3 regions of the Rhodococcus indonesiensis genome follow, and region 3 is predicted to be linked to each of the others. Evidence: riboswitches for the same ligand, from Rfam matches in the RefSeq annotation. Region 3 holds a riboswitch; each other region holds the start of a gene.

Region 1 (5,929 bases), 2.5 Mb from region 3:
CGTGTCCGACGTCGTGCCGGTTCATCGCCTGGGTGAGCGCGACGTACGTACCGGGATCGAACCGCGCGACGAGCTTGTCGGCCTGGTGCTCCAGATAGCTCTGCACCGCGTATCGTCCGCCGTTCCAGGGGTTTTCGCTTCCCTGGGGGGAATTGGCGAAGCGGGTGTCGAGTTCGCCCTCGGTCCGGTAGGTCAGGTGTGCGATCCGCCGTGCGATGCCCAGCCCGGCCCGCGGCACCCGTCCCGTTCCGTAGTAGTCCCCGCCCTGCCAGTCCGGGTCGGCGGTGATGGCGGCGATCTGCGTGGTCTGGGTGCCGATCTGGTCGGCGGTGGCGCGGGCGCCGACGGCGAGGACGAGGGCCGCCTGCACCCGTTCCGGATACCCGATGATCCACTCGAGCGTCCGCATGCCGCCCATGGACCCTCCGGTGACGGCCGCCAACCTGTCGATGCCGAGCGCATCGGCGAGCGCGACCTCGGCGGCGACCTGGTCGCGCACCGTGATGCCGGGGAACCGGGAACCCCACGCCTTGCCGTCCGGAGCGGGCGAACCCGGTCCGGTGGTGCCGCGGCAGCCGCCCAGCACGTTCGTCGCCACGACGCACCACGTGTCGGTGTCGATCGGCGCGCCCGGACCGACCATCCCGGTCCACCAGCCGGGCGACGGGTGTTCGGGTCCGGCGGGCCCGGTCACGTGCGAGTCCCCCGTGAGGGCGTGTTCGACGAGGACGACGTTGTCGCGCGACGGCGACAGCCGGCCCCATCGTTGCACCGCCACGGTCACGTCGGGCAGGGTCGCGCCGGACTCGAGCGTCAGCGGCCCGATGTCGACCGTCCCGAGACGGCCGTCCTCCGGCGGCAGCTCCACGTGGCGCCGGTCGACGCGCGCCGTCAAGACGCGACCGCCTCGAGGCCGGTGGTGAGGTCGGTGAGGATGTCGTCGATGTTCTCGATGCCGACGGCGAGGCGGACCTGGCCGGGGGTGACGCCGGCGGCGAGTTGTTCGGCGGCGGTGAGTTGGGAGTGGGTGGTGGAGGCGGGGTGGATGACCAGCGAGCGTACGTCGCCGATGTTGGCGACGTGGCTGTGCAGGGTCAGCGCGTTGACGAACTGCTTGCCGGCGTCGATGCCGCCGGCGAGTTCGAAGGTGACGATGGCGCCGGCGCCGCGGGGGGCGAGGTGCCGGGCGCGGTCGTGCCAGGGCGAGGAGGGCAGGCCGGCGTAGGCGACGGCGGTGACCTCGGGGCGGCGGTCGAGGAATTCGGCGACGCGCTCGGCGTTGGCGACGTGGCGTTCCATGCGCAGGCTCAGGGTCTCGAGGCCCTGGGCGATGAGGAAGGCGTTGAACGGGGAGACCGCGGCACCGAGGTCGCGCAGCAGTTGCACGCGGGCCTTGAGGGCGTAGGCGGGGGCGCCGAGGTCGGCGTAGACCACGCCGTGGTAGCTGGGGTCGGGGGTGGTGAACTGGGGGTGGCGGGGGGCGCCGTCGGGGCCGGTGCCGGTCCAGTCGAAGGTGCCGCCGTCGACGAGGACCCCGGCGATGGCGGTGCCGTGGCCGCCGAGGTATTTGGTGGCCGAGTGCACGACGATGTCGGCGCCGTGTTCGAGGGGGCGGATCAGGTAGGGGGTGGCGACGGTGTTGTCGACGATCAGCGGCAGGTGGTGGGCGTGGGCGACGGCGGCGATGCCGGGGATGTCGAGCAGGTGGTTCTTGGGGTTGGCGATGGTTTCGCCGTAGAGGGCGCGGGTGGTGGGGCGGATCGCGGCGCGCCACTGGTCGAGGTCGTCGGGGTCGTCGACGAAGGTGACCTCGATGCCGAGGCGGGGCAGGGTGTAGTGCAGCAGGTTGTAGGTGCCGCCGTAGAGGTAGGGGCTGGCGACGATGTGGTCGCCGGCGGCGGCGAGGTTGAGGAGGGCGTAGGTTTCGGCGGCCTGGCCGGAGGCGAGGAGCAGGGCGGCGACGCCGCCTTCGAGGGCGGCGATGCGTTGTTCGACCGCGTCCTGGGTGGGGTTCATGATGCGGGTGTAGATGTTGCCGGGTTCGGTCAGGCCGAACAGGGCGGCGGCGTGGTCGGTGTTGTCGAAGGTGTAGCTGGTGGTCTGGTAGATCGGCAGGGCGCGGGCGCGGGTGTCGCCGCCGGCGGGCTGTCCCGCGTGGATCTGCTTGGTCTCGAAGCTCCAGCCGTCTTCGCGCCGGGTGTTCTCGCTGTCGGTCATGATGTCCTTACTGGCCGTGGTCGGGAGGTCGGGGCGGCTAGTGACGACAGCTCATGATCACAACCCTCATGACGAATACCTCCATCGGACCGGCTTGTCGTGCGGCGTGTCGCCGGACGACCGGGTCATCACCCGGAGCACCCCACCCTGGCCGGAGGGTTGCCGACCAGCAAGCCGGGGCTTCACGCTGGTACTCATGACCTGGCGCGAGTCTAGCGGCTCGAACAGACGCTTCGGTAGGCGACCCGTACCTGCCGGCGGAGGGCGCCTGAGCAGGCGAAAGTTACCCGCGGGTAGCCGGGGGTGCGCTTGGCGGGCCGGGGCAATAGCAGTACGCTCGTCTTGTTTGGACCGTGTTCCGTACGTGTGAGCACGCCATGAATGGTTCATTGAGCCGACCACGATCGCACCCACAAAGTGGGATCGACTTGGGACCAGGGACACTTCCTAGGAGGACGCGAAGCGCACATGTCCAAGATCAAGGTTGAGGGAACGGTCGTCGAACTCGACGGCGACGAGATGACCCGCATCATCTGGCAGTTCATCAAAGACAAGCTGATCCATCCTTACCTGGATGTGAATCTCGAGTACTACGACCTCGGCATCGAGCACCGCGATGCGACCGACGACCAGGTCACCGTGGATGCGGCCAACGCCATCAAGAAGCACGGCGTCGGCGTCAAGTGCGCCACCATCACTCCCGACGAGGCCCGGGTCGAGGAGTTCGGCCTGAAGAAGATGTGGCGTTCGCCCAACGGCACGATCCGTAACATCCTGGGCGGCACCATCTTCCGTGCCCCGATCATCATCTCGAACGTGCCCCGTCTGGTGCCGGGCTGGACCAAGCCGGTCATCGTCGGCCGTCACGCCTTCGGCGACCAGTACCGCGCCACCGACTTCAAGGTCGACCGCCCGGGCACCGTCACCATCACCTTCACGCCGGAGGACGGCTCCGAGCCGATCCAGCACGAGGTGTGCCAGATTCCCGAGGACGGCGGCGTCGTCATGGGGATGTACAACTACAAGAAGTCCATCCAGGACTTCGCGCGGGCCTCGCTGTCCTACGGCCTGCAGCAGAACTACCCGGTCTACCTCTCGACCAAGAACACGATCCTCAAGGCCTACGACGGCATGTTCAAGGACGAGTTCCAGCGGATCTACGAGGAGGAGTTCAAGGCGGAGTTCGACGCCGCCGGACTCACCTACGAGCACCGCCTCATCGACGACATGGTCGCTTCCTCGCTCAAGTGGGAAGGCGGTTACGTCTGGGCCTGCAAGAACTACGACGGCGACGTCCAGTCGGACACCGTCGCACAGGGCTACGGTTCGCTGGGCCTGATGACCTCCGTGCTCATGACCCCGGACGGAAAGACCGTCGAGGCCGAGGCTGCCCACGGAACCGTCACCCGGCACTTCCGGCAGCACCAGGCCGGCAAGCCGACGTCGACCAACCCGATCGCGTCGATCTTCGCCTGGACCCGTGGTCTCGAGCACCGCGGCAAGCTCGACAACACCCCCGAGGTGATCGAGTTCGCCCAGCAGCTCGAGGACGTCGTCATCAAGACCGTCGAAGCCGGCCAGATGACCAAGGACCTCGCCCTGCTCATCGGACCCGAGCAGGCCTGGCTGACCACCGAGGAGTTCCTCGCCGCGCTCGACGAGAACCTCCAGAAGGCTCGCGCCTGACGCACGGACCGCACACGACGGGACGCCCCTGCCGGGGGCGTCCCGTCGTCGTTGCGGGTCGGGTCCGTCCGCTACGGTGACCGGCGTGCCTCATGTCGTCTCCACCGTCAACGTCAACGGCGTCCGTGCCGCCGCCGGCAAGGGACTGCTCGCCTGGCTGGCCACCGAGCCCGCCGACATCGTGTGCCTGCAGGAGGTGCGCGCCACCGAGCAGCAGTTCCATGCGGCGATCGCGCCGGCCCTCGATGCCGGGTGGTACGTCGTGTCGGCCGAATCGGAGGCCAAGGGCCGTGCCGGGGTCGCGATCCTGTCGCGGCGCCCCGCCGACTCCTCCCGCGTCGGGTTCGACGAGGACGAGTTCGCGGCCTCCGGACGGTACGTCGAGGCGGACTTCGGCGATCTGACCGTCGGCAGTCTGTACCTGCCCACCGGGGAGGCCGACACCCCGAAGCAGGAAGAGAAGGAGCGGTTCATGGCGTCGTTCGCGGCGCACCTGAACCACCGGGCCGCCGAGGCGGAGGCCGCGGGCCGGCACATGGTGGTGTGCGGGGACTGGAACATCGCCCACACCGAGCGCGACATCAAGAACTGGAAGGGCAACGTGAAGAAGTCCGGGTTCCTGCCCGGCGAACGCGCCTGGCTCGATGCCCTCCTCGCCGACGGCCGCTGGGTCGACGTGGTGCGCGCCCTGCACCCCGACGTCGACGGCCCGTATTCCTGGTGGTCCTACCGCGGCAAGGCGTTCGACACCGACGCCGGCTGGCGGATCGACTACCACCTCGCGACGGCGGGGCTGGCCGCCCGGGCGAAGGAGGCCCGCGTCGAGCGCGCTGCCACCTATGCCGAGCGCTGGTCGGACCACGCCCCGGTCACCGTGCAGTTCCGCTGATCCGGGCGGACCCCGCGATCGGAGCCGACCTCCCGGGAGCGGCTCTTCCCGCACGTGAAAGTATCGACAACCATGGCGAGCACTGCAGAACAGAACACCACCACGCCGACCGCCCGGCCCCGGGTGCTGTCGGGTATCCAGCCGACCTCCGATTCGTTCCACCTCGGGAACTTCCTCGGCGCGCTGCAGCAGTGGGTTCCGTTGCAGGACGAGTTCGACGCCTACTACTTCATCCCCGATCTGCACGCGATCACCGTGCCGCAGGATCCGAAGGGGTTGCGCCGGCGCACTCTGCGGGCGGCCGCGCAGCTGCTCGCCGTCGGCATCGACCCGGACCGGTCGGTGCTGTTCGTCCAGAGCCAGGTACCCGAGCACGCCGAGCTGGCGTGGGTGCTGAGCTGTATCACCGGCTTCGGCGAGGCGGGCCGGATGACGCAGTTCAAGGACAAGTCCGCCAAGGAGGGCACCGAGCACGCCAGCGTCGGTCTGTTCACCTACCCGGTGCTGATGGCGGCGGACATCCTGCTGTACCGGCCGCAGCGGGTGCCGGTGGGGGAGGATCAGCGTCAGCACCTCGAGCTGACCCGGGATCTCGCCCAGCGGTTCAACACCAGGTTCGGCAAGACGTTCGTCGTTCCCGAGCCGCAGATCATCAAGGGCACCGCCAAGATCTACGACCTGCAGAACCCCACGGCGAAGATGAGCAAGTCCGCCGCGACCCCGGCCGGCCTGATCAACCTGCTCGACGATCCGAAGGTTTCGGCGAAGAAGATCAAGTCGGCGGTGACGGACAACGAGCGCGAGATCCGCTTCGACCCCGCGAACAAGCCCGGCGTGAGCAACCTGCTCACCATTCAGGCCGCCCTGTCCGGCCGGCCCGTCGACGAACTCGTGGCCGGCTACGCGGGCAAGGGATACGGCGACCTCAAGACCGACACCGCGGAGGTGCTCACCGAGTTCGTCACCCCGTTGCAGGCGAAGGTGGACGAGTACCTCGCCGACGAGGCGGAACTGCTGCGCATCCTGTCGACCGGCGCCGACCAGGCCCGCGAGGTGGCTTCCCGGACACTCGGCCAGGTCTATGACAAGGTGGGATTCCTGCCCCGCAAGTGAGCCGGGGCGTGCGCCGGACGCAGC
Region 2 (5,929 bases), 820 kb from region 3:
GTCCAGCAGGGGCGCGGTCATCGAGTGCTCCGTTCTTCGATGGCGTGACCGAGGCGGTGCGCCGACAGGACGACCGCCACGATGACCAGGCCGGGCAGTGTCGTCATCCACCAGGCAGTGGCCAGGTAGTTCCTGCCTTCGGAGATCAACGATCCCCATTCCGGGGTGGGCGGCACCGCGCCGAAGCCGAGGAAGCTCAGCGACGACACGGCGAGCACGGCCATGCCGAACTCGACCGCCGCGAGCGCGACGACGGGGGCGTACGAGTTGCGCAGCACGTGCCGGCGCAGGACGGTGTGCCAGCGGGCACCGCATGCGAACGCCGCCTCGACGTACAGGGCGCGGCGCACGCGCAGGACCTCCGACCGCATGACGCGGGCGAAGTTCGCGACGAGCCCGACGCCGACCGCGATCGCCACGTTCATGGTGCCGAATCCGAGGGCGGTGACGAGCGCCAGGGACAGCAGCAGTGCGGGGATGGACAGCAGAACATCGACGACCCGCATGAGTAGCCCGTCGACCGCTCCGCCGACCGCACCGGAGAGCAACCCGACGAGCGAGCCGACGACGAGAGCGATTCCGACGGCGACGAGCGTCGCGGTCAGGGACAGGCCCGCACCGTGCACGACCCGGGTGTACACGTCGCGCCCGATGTTGTCGGTGCCGAACCAGTGCGCCGCGGACGGCCCCTGCAACTTGTCGGCCGGGACGCCCTGCAGCGGATCACCGGACGCGAAGACCGAAGGGAACAGAGCGAAGCCGACGGCGAGGAACAGCACAGTCGTCGAGACCACGAGAATCCCGTAGCGGCGCAGGGCGCTCGTCGCTCCCCGGAGCCGGGACGGTCCGTGTGGCCCGGCCGCGGCCTGCGCGGATGCGGCGACCGGTTCCCGGATCAGGACGTCAGACATGAGCCTTCCTCTCCTCCTCCACCGCGAAGCCGGTGAGTTCGGTGGTCAACTCGGCGGGCGTCGGATGCGAGGGCGAACCGCCGCCGCGACGGCCGTCGGCGATGCGCGGATCGATGAGCGGATAGACCAGGTCCACCGCGAGGTTGACGAGCACGAAGATCACCGCGCTGAAGACCACGATGCCCTGGACTACGGGAATATCCTGCGCCAGAACCGAAGTCTGGGTCAGTCGACCGACACCGGCGCGGGAGAACACCGTCTCGACGACCACGGACCCCGCCAACAGGTTGCCGACCGTCACCCCGGCGATGGTGAATGCGGGGATGCTGGACAGCCGCAGTGTGTGCCGGGTCTGGATGCGCCACCGGGACGCGCCCTTGGCGCGAGCTGCTTCGACGAACGGTTGCCGCCATGTGGTCTGCAGGCTCGCGGCGAGGACCTGCGCGATCACCGCCCCGGTGGGGAGCGCGAGGGTGATCGCGGGCAGCACCAGATGCTCGATGCCCTGGTCGCCGAATGCCGGAAGCAGCTTCATCCGGAACGAGAAGAGCTGGAGCAGAAGCAGTCCCACCCAGAAGGTCGGAACCGCGACACCGAGCGGCGGCAGTGAGAACAGCGTGCTGCGCAGCCACCGGGCGCGCGTGTACGTGGCGACGAACGCGATCGAGGTGCCGAGGAGCACGGCGAGCGCCAGGGCGACCGCGGCCAGGGCCAGGGTGCTGGGTACGGCGGCGGCGATCGCTTCGGTCACGGGTTGTCCCGTGACGATCGAGATGCCGAAGTCCCCCCGGACGGCGTTGCTCAGCGCAGTGAGGTACTGCCCCGACAACGGCCGGTCGAGCCCGTACCGCTCCTGCAGTTGCGCGACAGCGGCCGCATCCACCGGTGTGCCGCTGCCGGCGCCGTCGACCGCGATGCTCACCGGGTCGGACGGCAGCAGGTACAGCACGCCGAACGAGACGGTGAACGCCGCCCACAGCACCAGCAGCGCCTGCACGAGCCGGGAGCCGAGATACCTGGCCATGGTCTACTCGCTCAGCCAGGTGTCGAAGAACTGCAACCGGGCGGAGGCCTCGAACTTCAGGTCCTGCACCGCCCCCGCCGCACCGATGGCCTGGGACAGCTCCACGGTCGGCAGCCACAGGCCGTTGTCGAGGACGAGCTGCTGTGCCTGCTCGCTCAGCTCGCCGCGTTCGGCCGGGTCGGTGGTGCGCAGCTGCGCAGACAGGACCTCGTCCAGTGCCGGGATCGGGCCGCGGTTGTTGAGGTTGCGCCCGTCGAGTCCGAACGTGGTGCGCAGGATGTCGCCGTCGGCGCGCGTGCTGTTGTAGTAGGTGGCGTCGAAGTCCTTCGCACCCTGCCGGGCAGTGGCTTCCGGGGTGGAGACCAGGTCGAGCTGCAGGTCGATACCGACCCCGCGCAGCTGCTGCTGCACGAGCTCGAGGATTGCCTGGTTGCCGGCGAACACCGAACTGAACAACACCGAGAAGGACAGGCGGTTGCCGTCCTTGGCACGGATGCCGTCCGGGCCGGGAACCCAGCCGGCGGCGTCGAGGATCGACTTCGCCTTCTCCGGGTCGTAGGCGACGTCGTCGAGCGCGACGTAGCCAGGGGTGCGGGAGGCGAGGGTGCTGGTCGCGGGCCGGAAATCAGGGCCGAGGACGGTGTCGACGAGTTCCTGGCGGTCGAGGGCCGGCACGATCGCGGCGCGCACCGCCGGATCGGTCAGGACGCCACGGGTGACGTTCGGCTGGAAACCGAACGGAACACCCGGGTTCGGTGTGGTGAGGATCCGTCCGCCGCTGCCTTCGATCTGGGAAGCGTCCTGCGGCAGCGCATCGCTGATCGCGTCGAGCTGGCCGGATGCGAGGCTGCCGGTGCGTACACCGGACTCCGGGACGATCGTGAACTCGATGCGATCGAGGTAGGCCTCGCCGTCGTGCGCGAACACGTCGGATCCCCACGCGTATCCGGTGCGCTTGACCAGCGTGGCGGACTTGTCCTGCTGGTAGTCCTCGTAGACGAAGGGACCGGTGCCGGACAGGTTGCCGGCGCAGCGTTCCTCCGCGGACTTCGCGACGTCGCTGTCGGACAGGAAGCCGAGCTGCAGCGTCGACGACGCCTGCAGGAACTGCGCGTTCGGACCGGCGAAGGACACCTGGGCGGTGAGCGGATCGAGCACCGTGGTGCCGGTGTACCCCGACAGGTAGCTCGCCGCCAGCGCTGCCTTGGCGCCGGTGAGGGTCTGGACGATCGCGTCGAAGTTCTTCTTCACCGACTCCGCGGTGAACGGGGTGCCGTCACTGAATGTCACGCCGTCCTTCAGCCGGAACGTGAACGCCGAGGCGTTCCCGTTCACCTCCCAGCTTTCGGCGAGCCACGGCTTCAGTTCACCGGTCCCGGGGTCCTGATCGGTGAGCGAGTCGACGATTTGACGGGTGACGTAGATGGTCTGGTTGCTGCCGGCCTGCGCGGGATCGGCACACGTGGGGGCCTGGGACAGGCCGTAGCGCAGGGTGCCGCCGGGCTGCGGGGTGCCGCCACCGGAGGAAGTGCCCGCCGTGTCGGTGCCGCACGCGGCGAGCCCACCGGCGAGGATTGCGGCGGTGGCGCCCGCGACGGCGCGACGTCGGGCGGCAGAGGTGAACGGAACAGGCACCGGGGAACTCCATGATCTCGTGAGGCGCCGGTGGCACCGCGCTTCGCGATGCCACCGGCCGGGCAGACGGTCGTAGTTCTTCGACTGGAAGGCGCCGCTCAGGCGCGACAGGACCGTGGGCGACAGAGGCCCGAGCACTGACGGCACAGGTCGACGTGCAGGCGCGCCCACGCACCCACGAACCCCTCGCCTGCCATGTCTTCTCCTCCATCGTTCCCGGCGGTAGCACCCTCACCTGCGGTGGCAGGGGGTTGCTGCGACGTCCTCGAGCCGGGTCTCTCGGTCGCTCTGGATGGTTCCCGGTGACCGTACGCGTTGCGAACGAGTTCGGAGAACCCTTTCGCTCACAGTGATCGAAACCCGACGCCGGCACGACGGCGCCGGTCGGCGAGCGCACAGAGCAGCGACACCGAGAGCATGGCGGCGCACACCGCGAGGCCGGCCGACGCGGCACCGGCGAAGTCGTCCCCGTCCGTCGCCAGCGCCGACAGATACAGGCCGGACACCGCGGCGAGGGCGACCGTCGCGGACAACCGCTGTGACAGTTGCAGGAACCCGGCCGCGACACCGTGACCGCCCTCCGGTGACGACTCGAGCGTCAGCGCCCGGTTGGGTGCATCCACGAATCCACCCGAGAGGCCCGACAGAGCGGCCAGCGCCACGAACACCGGCATCGTGGCCTCGTGCTGCACAGCGGCGGCGTAGCCACCGACGACGGCGATCTCGGCTGCCACCACCACGACGACCGTCACCCGGCCGTATCGCGCGGCGACCCGCCACCCCATGGCAGAGGCGACGGCCATCGCGGCGGCAGCGGCGGACAGCACGGCGGCTGCTTGGACAGCGGCATAGCCGCGCCCCTCGATGAGATACAGGCTCACGACGGTGTTCAGGGACAGCACCGCACCGAACCAGAACAGTGCGACCAAGGTGCCGAGGACGTATCCGCCGGATCCGGTCAGTTCGGGAAGCAGCACGGGCTTGCCGCCGCGCGCGGCGACACGGCGTTCCCACCACAGGAAGGTGGCGAGTGAGACCGCCGCTCCCCCGACGACGAACACCGCACCCACCGGACCCGGATCGGAGACCACGGGCAGCATGACCAGCGTCGTGGCCGCCGCGAGGAGTGCGAGGCCCCGGCATCGACCCCGCTGCGGGCCGACGGTCGTCCCCGATCCGGGGGCAGGCGGCGTGCAGCCAGCACGAGTGTGACGAGTGCGCACGGCACGTTGAGAATCAGCAGAACGCGCCACCCGTACTCCCCGGACGCAGCGCCGAGCACCAGCCCCCCGACGAGCGGACCGCACAGCCCGGCGAGGCCCCCGGCGGTGCTGTAGGCGGCCAGTGCCCGAGCGCGCGCCGGGCCGGTGTAGTTCTCGGCCAGGATCCCGAGCACCTGCGCGCTGATCAGGCCGGCCCCGGCCCCCTGACCGGCCCGTGCGGCGACGACCGTCCAGGGGTCGGACGCGACAGCTCCGCACACTCCCATGACCGCGAAGAGGGTCATGCCCGCGAGGAACAGCCGCCGCCGGCCGGCCACATCGCCGAGCCGGCCTGCCGGGACCAGCGCAAGACCGAAGCTGAGCGAGTATGCGGCCAGGATCCACTGCACCTGTGAAACGCCCGCGTCGAGACCGGTCCGCAGGGCGGGGAGGCCGACGTTCAGCACCGACGAATCGAGCAGGGTGGTGAAGCCGGCGGCCGCACAGACCGGCACCACCGACGTCGTCTGTTGGGGCGTCTGCGCCCGATCGGTGAGTGTCACGCGGGAGGGGGGCTAACCGCCGACCGCCACCGGATCGGCCGGTACCCGCAGCCCGAGGTTGTGCCGCAGCGTGGTTCCGGTGTACTCGGCGCGGAGGACACCACGGTCCTGTAGCAGGGGCACCACCTCGTCGACGAAGTCGTCGAGTCCCCAGGGCACGAGGTGGGATCCGAGGATGAACCCGTCTGAGCCGTCGTTCTGCACGAAGGCGTCGATCTGCTCGGCGATCCGTGCCGCGGTACCGACGAGGGGTCCGCGCTCGAACTGGTCGATCACGACCTCTCGCAGGGTCAGCTTCTTCTCCTCCGCGATCGCGCGGAGCCGTGCGACGGTCTCGAACCGGTCCTGGTGGACGAAGGCCCGTCCCTGGATGATCGACTCGGCGTCGGGGTCGGGATCGATGTCCGGCAGCGGGCCCTCCGGATCGTATTCGGACAGATCCCGATTCCAGATCTGCTCGAGCAGGATCAGGGCGGTCTGCCCGGTGACCTGCTGGTTACGGATCTCGTGGTACTTCTCGACGGCCTCGGCCTCGGTGTCCCCGATCACGAAGCTCGCCGACGGCAGGATCTTGATGTCGTCGGCGGAGCGGCC
Region 3 (5,929 bases):
GGGCCTTGCCGACCTTCCGGGCGGGGGAGCCGGCCCAGTGCTGGCCGGCCTTGACGCGGCCGAACACGGCAGAGCCGGCCGCGACCTCGGCGTTCTTGCCGACTCGGGCGCCCGGGGCCAGAGTCGAGCGGGCGCCGACCGTCGCGCCGGCTCCGATCCGGATGCTGCCGATGTGGACCTCGTCGCCGTCGATCCAGTGTCCGGACAGGTCGACCTCGGGTTCGATGGAACAGCCGTCACCGAGTTCGAGCATGCCGGTGACCGGCGGCAGACTGTGCAGGTCGACGCCCTTTCCGACTTTCGCACCCAGCGCGCGGGCGTAGTACAGCATCCACGGCGCCCCGGACAGGTTCACCGCACCGCTGGCCTCCGACAGTCGCAGCGCCGTCCACAGCCGGAGATGCTCGCTGCCGCCCCTCCGGTAGGTGCCGGGTTGCAGGTTGCGCAGCAGCAGCCGCGTCCCGGCGACGGCGACGGACATGCGGCCGAGCGGGGTCAGGAACAGCAGGATGCCGACGGTCACCCACCACCACGACGCCGGAGCGAGCCACGGCACGTCGACGAACAGCGAGAAGACGTTGTTCGCGATCGCGAGCCAGGTCACCCACTGCAGCCCCGTGAGAGTGGTGAGCGGCACCGTGACGGCGAGTTGCAGCAGCTGTGACCGGCGCGGAACGGGGGCCACCTGCCGTGGGGCGACCACAGCGGACGGCGCGAGGTCGTCGAGGTACTCGGCCAGCGAGCCGAGTCGCGGATGGTCGTACAGTTCGGCGACGGTCATCGCGGGATAGCGTTCGCGCAGGGCCGTCACCAGCTGGGCCGCGGCGAGGGAGCCGCCGCCGAGTTCGAAGAAGTCGTCGTCGATGCTCTCGATCGGGGTACCGAGAATCGACACCCACAGCCCGGCGACCCACTCGGCGGTCGGGTCGAGGCCGAGAGCCTCGGCGGCGGCGGCCTCCGCGCCGGGCAGCGGCCACGGAAGCGCGTTGCGGTCCACCTTGCCGGAGGTCCGGGTGGGCAGTTCGTCCACCAGCGCCAGTCTCGGGACCAGGGCCGCCGGCAGCTGCTCACCGAGCAGGTCGCGCGCGGAGGCGAGGTCGAACTCGGGGTCGGTGCTGGCGATGTAGCCGACGAGGATCGAGTGCCCGGCCGCGGTCTTGCGTACGGCGGCCGCGCCGCCGGCGACGCCGGGCAGGTTCTGCAGAGCGTTGTCGACTTCGCCGAGTTCGATGCGCCGGCCGCCGATCTTGACCTGATCGTCGGCACGTCCCTGGAACAGCAGCCCCGCGCGGTCGAGGGTGACCAGGTCGCCGCTGCGGTAGGCGCGGTCCCAGCCGAGGGTGGGCATGGGAGCGTACTTCTCGGCGTCCTTGGCCGGGTCCAGATAGCGGGCCAGTCCGACGCCGCCGATGACGAGTTCGCCGGTGCCGCCCTCCCGGACGGGCCGGCCCTCGCCGTCCACCACGGCGAGGTCCCAGCCGTCGAGCGGCAGGCCGATGCGGACCGGGCCGGTGCCGTCCATCGTCGCCGCACACGCGACCACGGTGGCCTCGGTGGGCCCGTACGTGTTCCACACCTCGCGCCCGGGCACAGCCAGCCGCTCGGCGAGATCCGGCGGACAGGCCTCCCCACCGAAGATCAACAGCCGCACCGCTTCGAGCGCCTCGGCGGGCCACATCGCCGCGAGGGTGGGAACGGTGGAGACGACGCTGATGTCGCGGGAGACCAGCCACGGTCCGAGGTCCATCCCGGACCGCACGAGCGAGCGGGGCGCGGGGACGAGGCACGCGCCGTGCCGCCACGCGAGCCACATCTCCTCGCAGGACGCGTCGAACGCGACCGACAGCCCGGCCAGTACGCGGTCGCCGGGGCCGATCGGGTTCTCGCGCAGGAACAGCCGGGCCTCGGCGTCGACGAAGGCGGCGGCGCTGCGATGGCTGACCGCGACCCCTTTGGGGGTGCCGGTGGATCCGGAGGTGAAGATGATCCAGGCGGCGTCGTCGAGACGCGGACCGCGCAGCTGCGGCTGCGGCGACGGCGGCGCGGTGCCCGGGCCGATGCCGTCGGCGGTGACGACGGCGGTGACCTGCGCTTCCCCGAACACGAGTTCGGCGCGTTCGTCGGGATCGTCGGCGTCCACCGGCACGTAGGCCGCGCCGGCGGCGAGGATGCCCAGGATCGTCACGTACAGGTCCGCGGAGCCGGACGGCATGCGCACGCCGACGCGGTCCCCGCCGCCGACTCCCGCGTCGGCGAGCCGGTAGGAGCAGGCGACGACCTTCTCGACGAGTTCGGTGTAGCTGAGGGTGACGGATCCGTCGTCGACGGCCGGAGCGTCCGGGTGGGTGTCGGCGGTGGCACGCAGGATGTCGACGAGGGTGCGAGGGGCCGGGGCATGGGAGGAGCGGAGGAACTCCTCGGGGATGCGATACGACCGATCCGAATCCGTCGTGGGCTGGGCAGGCAATCGCATGTCCTTCTCTCGGCCTGGTGGTGCGTTCGTCCGGTTATCTCACGGTCAGGTGGACGGAGGGTGAACATCGGGTGTGTCGGTGCCCACTCGCGCGGTGGAATTCCTCCACCTCCCGGTCACCGGAATCCCCGCCGCTGTCCGGTTCGGTGCGAGAAACGGCCTCTCCCTGGGGATTCGCATGCCGGACGGCGGACGGTGCGATCCCGGTTTGACATCCGTGCGCGCTTTTGCCATCCTCTTCCGCAGGTCACGAGAACCAGCGACAAGCCCCGGCTAGCTGGTCGGCAACCCTCCTCCGCGGTGGGGTGCTCCGGGTGACGACCTGGCCGTGTTTCCACACCGGACACGGCAAGCGCGGATTCGGACCGTGATCGCACTCGAGCGACGAGGCGACCACCGGCGAATCCCTGAACGACGAGGGAACGTCATGACTGCCGCTGTACTGACCGCTGACACCTGTATCGCACCGTTCGCCCGGGTCACCGGATGTGATCTTCAGGTACCCCTGGTGCAGGGCGGTGCCTGCACCTACGCCAACTTCGACTACGCGGCGAGCGCGCCGGCCCTCGAAGCGGTCACCGAGCGGATCGCCGAACTCCTGCCGTACTACGCCAGCGTGCATCGCGGTGCCGGTTACGCCTCGAGGATCTCCACCACCAGCTACGAGCAGGCCCGCGAATCCGTGGCCCGATTCGTCTGCGCCGCAGACGATCAGGTGGTCGTCTTCACTCGCAACACCACCGACTCGCTCAACCTCCTGGCCGGAGCCGTGCCCGGCGACGTGGTGGTACTCGACGTCGAACACCACGCAAACCTGTTGCCCTGGAAGAATGCTCGCGTCGTCGAGGCTGCCGACACCGTCGCCGAGACCGTCCGCCGGCTCGTCGCCGAACTGTGCAGCAGGCCTGCTGCGCTGCTCGCCGTCACCGGCGCCTCCAACGTCACCGGCGAGGTCCTCCCGATCGCCGAACTCGCCGACGTCGCGCACGCCTGCGGTGCCCGGATCCTCGTCGACGGAGCACAATTGGTTCCGCACCGGCGGATCGACCTCACCGCGCTCGGCGTCGACTACCTCGCATTCTCGGGGCACAAGCTCTACGCTCCGTTCGGTGCCGGTGCTCTGGTGGGGCGCCGGGACTGGCTCGACGTCGCGGAACCGTACCTCGCAGGGGGTGGTGCGGTCCGCGACGTCAGTCTCAATCACACCGAATGGGCCTGTGCCCCAGCGCGACACGAGGCGGGCACACCGAACGTGCTCGGTGTCGCGGCGCTCGCCGCAGCGTGCGACGCGCTCGCCGGCTTCGACGCCGATGCCGTCACCGTGCACGAGGAGGCGTTGTGCCGGCGCCTGCTCGACGGGTTGCGCGGCGTCGACGGCGTCGAGATCCTGCGGCTGTGGAGCGACTCCCCGGACTCCGTCGGCATCGTCACCTTCACGGTCGCCGGCTTCGAGCCCGGCGAGGTGGCGTCGTATCTCTCCGCCGAGCACGGAATCGGGGTGCGCGACGGCCGGTTCTGCGCGCACCCGCTGCTCGCCCGGGTCGGACTGCCCGCCGGCGCGGTTCGTGCCTCGCTCGGTCTCGGCAGTTCCTCCGCCGACGTGGATCGTCTGCTCGACGCGCTGCACACGCTGGTGGATGCCGGTCCCGGCTGGACCTACGCGAAGACCGACGGCCTGTGGGGGCCGTCGCCCGAGACCCGTCCGGGCCTGGCGGAGTCCACCGCCGGGGCGGCGCAGTGCAGCTGACCGCTTCCCGGGCGGGCTGTCGCACCGGCCGTCCGGACCGGCAGGTCTAGTCGACGTCGACGTCGACGGCTGCCGTGATGCGCATCAGTTCGCGGAACGTCGTGCGGAACAGCGTGCGTGGATGCCCTCCGGAGGCCCAGAGCTGGGGGAAAGCAGCCAGGGCGGTGTCGACGTACGTGGTCAGGTTCGTCGGATGCCCGAGCGGTGCCACGCCGCCGACGGGCTGACCCGTGACCTCGGTGACCACGTCCGGGGGCGCCGCGACGAGCACACCGCCGAGGCGTTTGCCGGTTCGTTCCGGATTCACCCGGTGGGCACCCGAGACCAGCAGCAGTACCGGTTCGTCGTCGAGCAGGAACACCAGCGACTTGACGATCGCTCCCACGTCGACCCCGAGCGCGGCCGCCGCCTGCTCGGCGGTGTGCACCGACTCCGGTTGGGTCGTGATCAACCCGTGGTGACCGCGCGCGATGAGCGTGTCGGCTACCCGAGCGGCATTCGGATGCAGTGTCCCGGACATGGTTCCAGCCTAGGAGTCCGCCGCCGTCCGTGGCTCCGATCGGCAGGTCCGGCCGCGGCCGAGGTCGATACGGTCGGAGTCGATACAGTCGGGGGTCAATACGGCGGAAAGCCGTCCTCGGGTCCGAGCATGCGCTCGAGCCGGGTGCGGGTGATCTTGGCGAGTTCCTCCGTGCACACCTTGCGTTCCGCCTCGGGGTCGTGTGCGAGCCGGTGGTTCAGGTCCGTCAGCAGTTCTTGCAGTCCGCGGCCCTGCGGGCACCACAGATAGCGGTACCCGAAGCGCTCTTCGTAGGCGGCGGCGGCGGCCGTGATCGCGGCCGTCAAGGCCTCGTCCTCGTCCCACAGCGAGCACTGCTCGAGCCGCGAGGCGGTGCTGCCGCGCCGGCGGCCCACCACCGGGTGGCAATCGAGGGCCTCCGCGATCTCCGCGTCGCTCGCGGAGAACAGGGCGGCGTCGGCGCGGGCGAACAGTTCCGAGTAGCTCGCATAGGGACGTCCCGCCGCGACCGCCTGGGCCCAGGTGAGCGACGCGCAGCACTCGTACAGCGCATGGGTGGCGCCCCGCCGGGACAGGGCGTTGAAGGCACCCAGACCGATGCCCTGGTGCATCAGCATGACAGTCGCTCCTCTGCGGGCCGGACCGTTCGTACCCCCAGGATCCGTCCGCGGCGTGGCGGCCACCAGGGGCAGAGCGCGGAATTTTCCGGGCTGTAACGAGCGGTCCGTGACAGCGGAGCGGCGCCCGCATATTACTCTCGAGTAATGACTCAGGAATCTCGCTGGAAAGCGTTCACGGTCGACGTCGCGGACCACGTCGCGCTCGTCACCCTCGTCGGTCCGGGCAAAGGCAACGCCATGGGCCCCGACTTCTGGACCGAGCTGCCGCTGTTGTTCGGCGAGCTCGACGCGGATCCGGACGTGCGTGCCGTCGTGCTCGCCGGTGCCGGCAAGCACTTCTCCTTCGGTCTCGACCTGCCCGCCATGAGCGGCGACCTGGGCAAGGTCCTCGCCGACAAGGCGCTGGCCGCCCCGCGAACCGAGTTCCACGAGATGGTCAAGCGGATGCAGGCGGCGATCACCGCGGTCGCGGACTGCCGTAAGCCCGTCGTCGCCGCCGTGCAGGGCTGGTGCATCGGCGGCGGCGTCGACCTGATCTCCGCGGCCGACATCCGCTACGCCAGTGCCGA

The links. Region 3 has a riboswitch for S-adenosylmethionine ahead of ACM26Y_RS02815 (aminotransferase class V-fold PLP-dependent enzyme). Riboswitches for the same ligand answer to the same signal wherever they lie in the genome.
Region 1: another riboswitch for S-adenosylmethionine. It lies ahead of ACM26Y_RS16830 (bifunctional o-acetylhomoserine/o-acetylserine sulfhydrylase); the one in region 3 lies ahead of ACM26Y_RS02815 (aminotransferase class V-fold PLP-dependent enzyme).
Region 2: another riboswitch for S-adenosylmethionine. It lies ahead of ACM26Y_RS24450 (ABC transporter substrate-binding protein); the one in region 3 lies ahead of ACM26Y_RS02815 (aminotransferase class V-fold PLP-dependent enzyme).

The regions. Positions count from the first base shown of each region.
Region 1 covers NZ_CP180630.1:3,630,512-3,636,440, reverse strand. The annotation lists gene metX (homoserine O-acetyltransferase MetX) at 1-895, opposite strand, end outside; gene ACM26Y_RS16830 (bifunctional o-acetylhomoserine/o-acetylserine sulfhydrylase) at 892-2,217, opposite strand; SAM riboswitch class IV at 2,304-2,419, opposite strand; gene ACM26Y_RS16825 (NADP-dependent isocitrate dehydrogenase) at 2,686-3,903, shown strand; gene ACM26Y_RS16820 (exodeoxyribonuclease III) at 3,989-4,792, shown strand; gene trpS (tryptophan--tRNA ligase) at 4,865-5,905, shown strand.
Region 2 covers NZ_CP180630.1:5,305,371-5,311,299, reverse strand. The annotation lists gene ACM26Y_RS24465 (dipeptide ABC transporter ATP-binding protein) at 1-21, opposite strand, end outside; gene ACM26Y_RS24460 (ABC transporter permease) at 18-911, opposite strand; gene ACM26Y_RS24455 (ABC transporter permease) at 904-1,935, opposite strand; gene ACM26Y_RS24450 (ABC transporter substrate-binding protein) at 1,939-3,570, opposite strand; SAM riboswitch class I at 3,775-3,869, opposite strand; gene ACM26Y_RS24445 (MFS transporter) at 3,915-4,547, opposite strand; gene ACM26Y_RS24440 (MFS transporter) at 4,529-5,335, opposite strand; gene ACM26Y_RS24435 (NtaA/DmoA family FMN-dependent monooxygenase) at 5,348-5,929, opposite strand, start outside.
Region 3 covers NZ_CP180630.1:587,667-593,595, forward strand. The annotation lists gene ACM26Y_RS02810 (Pls/PosA family non-ribosomal peptide synthetase) at 1-2,473, opposite strand, end outside; SAM riboswitch class IV at 2,719-2,834, shown strand; gene ACM26Y_RS02815 (aminotransferase class V-fold PLP-dependent enzyme) at 2,901-4,220, shown strand; gene ACM26Y_RS02820 (YbaK/EbsC family protein) at 4,267-4,740, opposite strand; gene ACM26Y_RS02825 (2-oxo-4-hydroxy-4-carboxy-5-ureidoimidazoline decarboxylase) at 4,836-5,357, opposite strand; gene ACM26Y_RS02830 (crotonase/enoyl-CoA hydratase family protein) at 5,505-5,929, shown strand, end outside.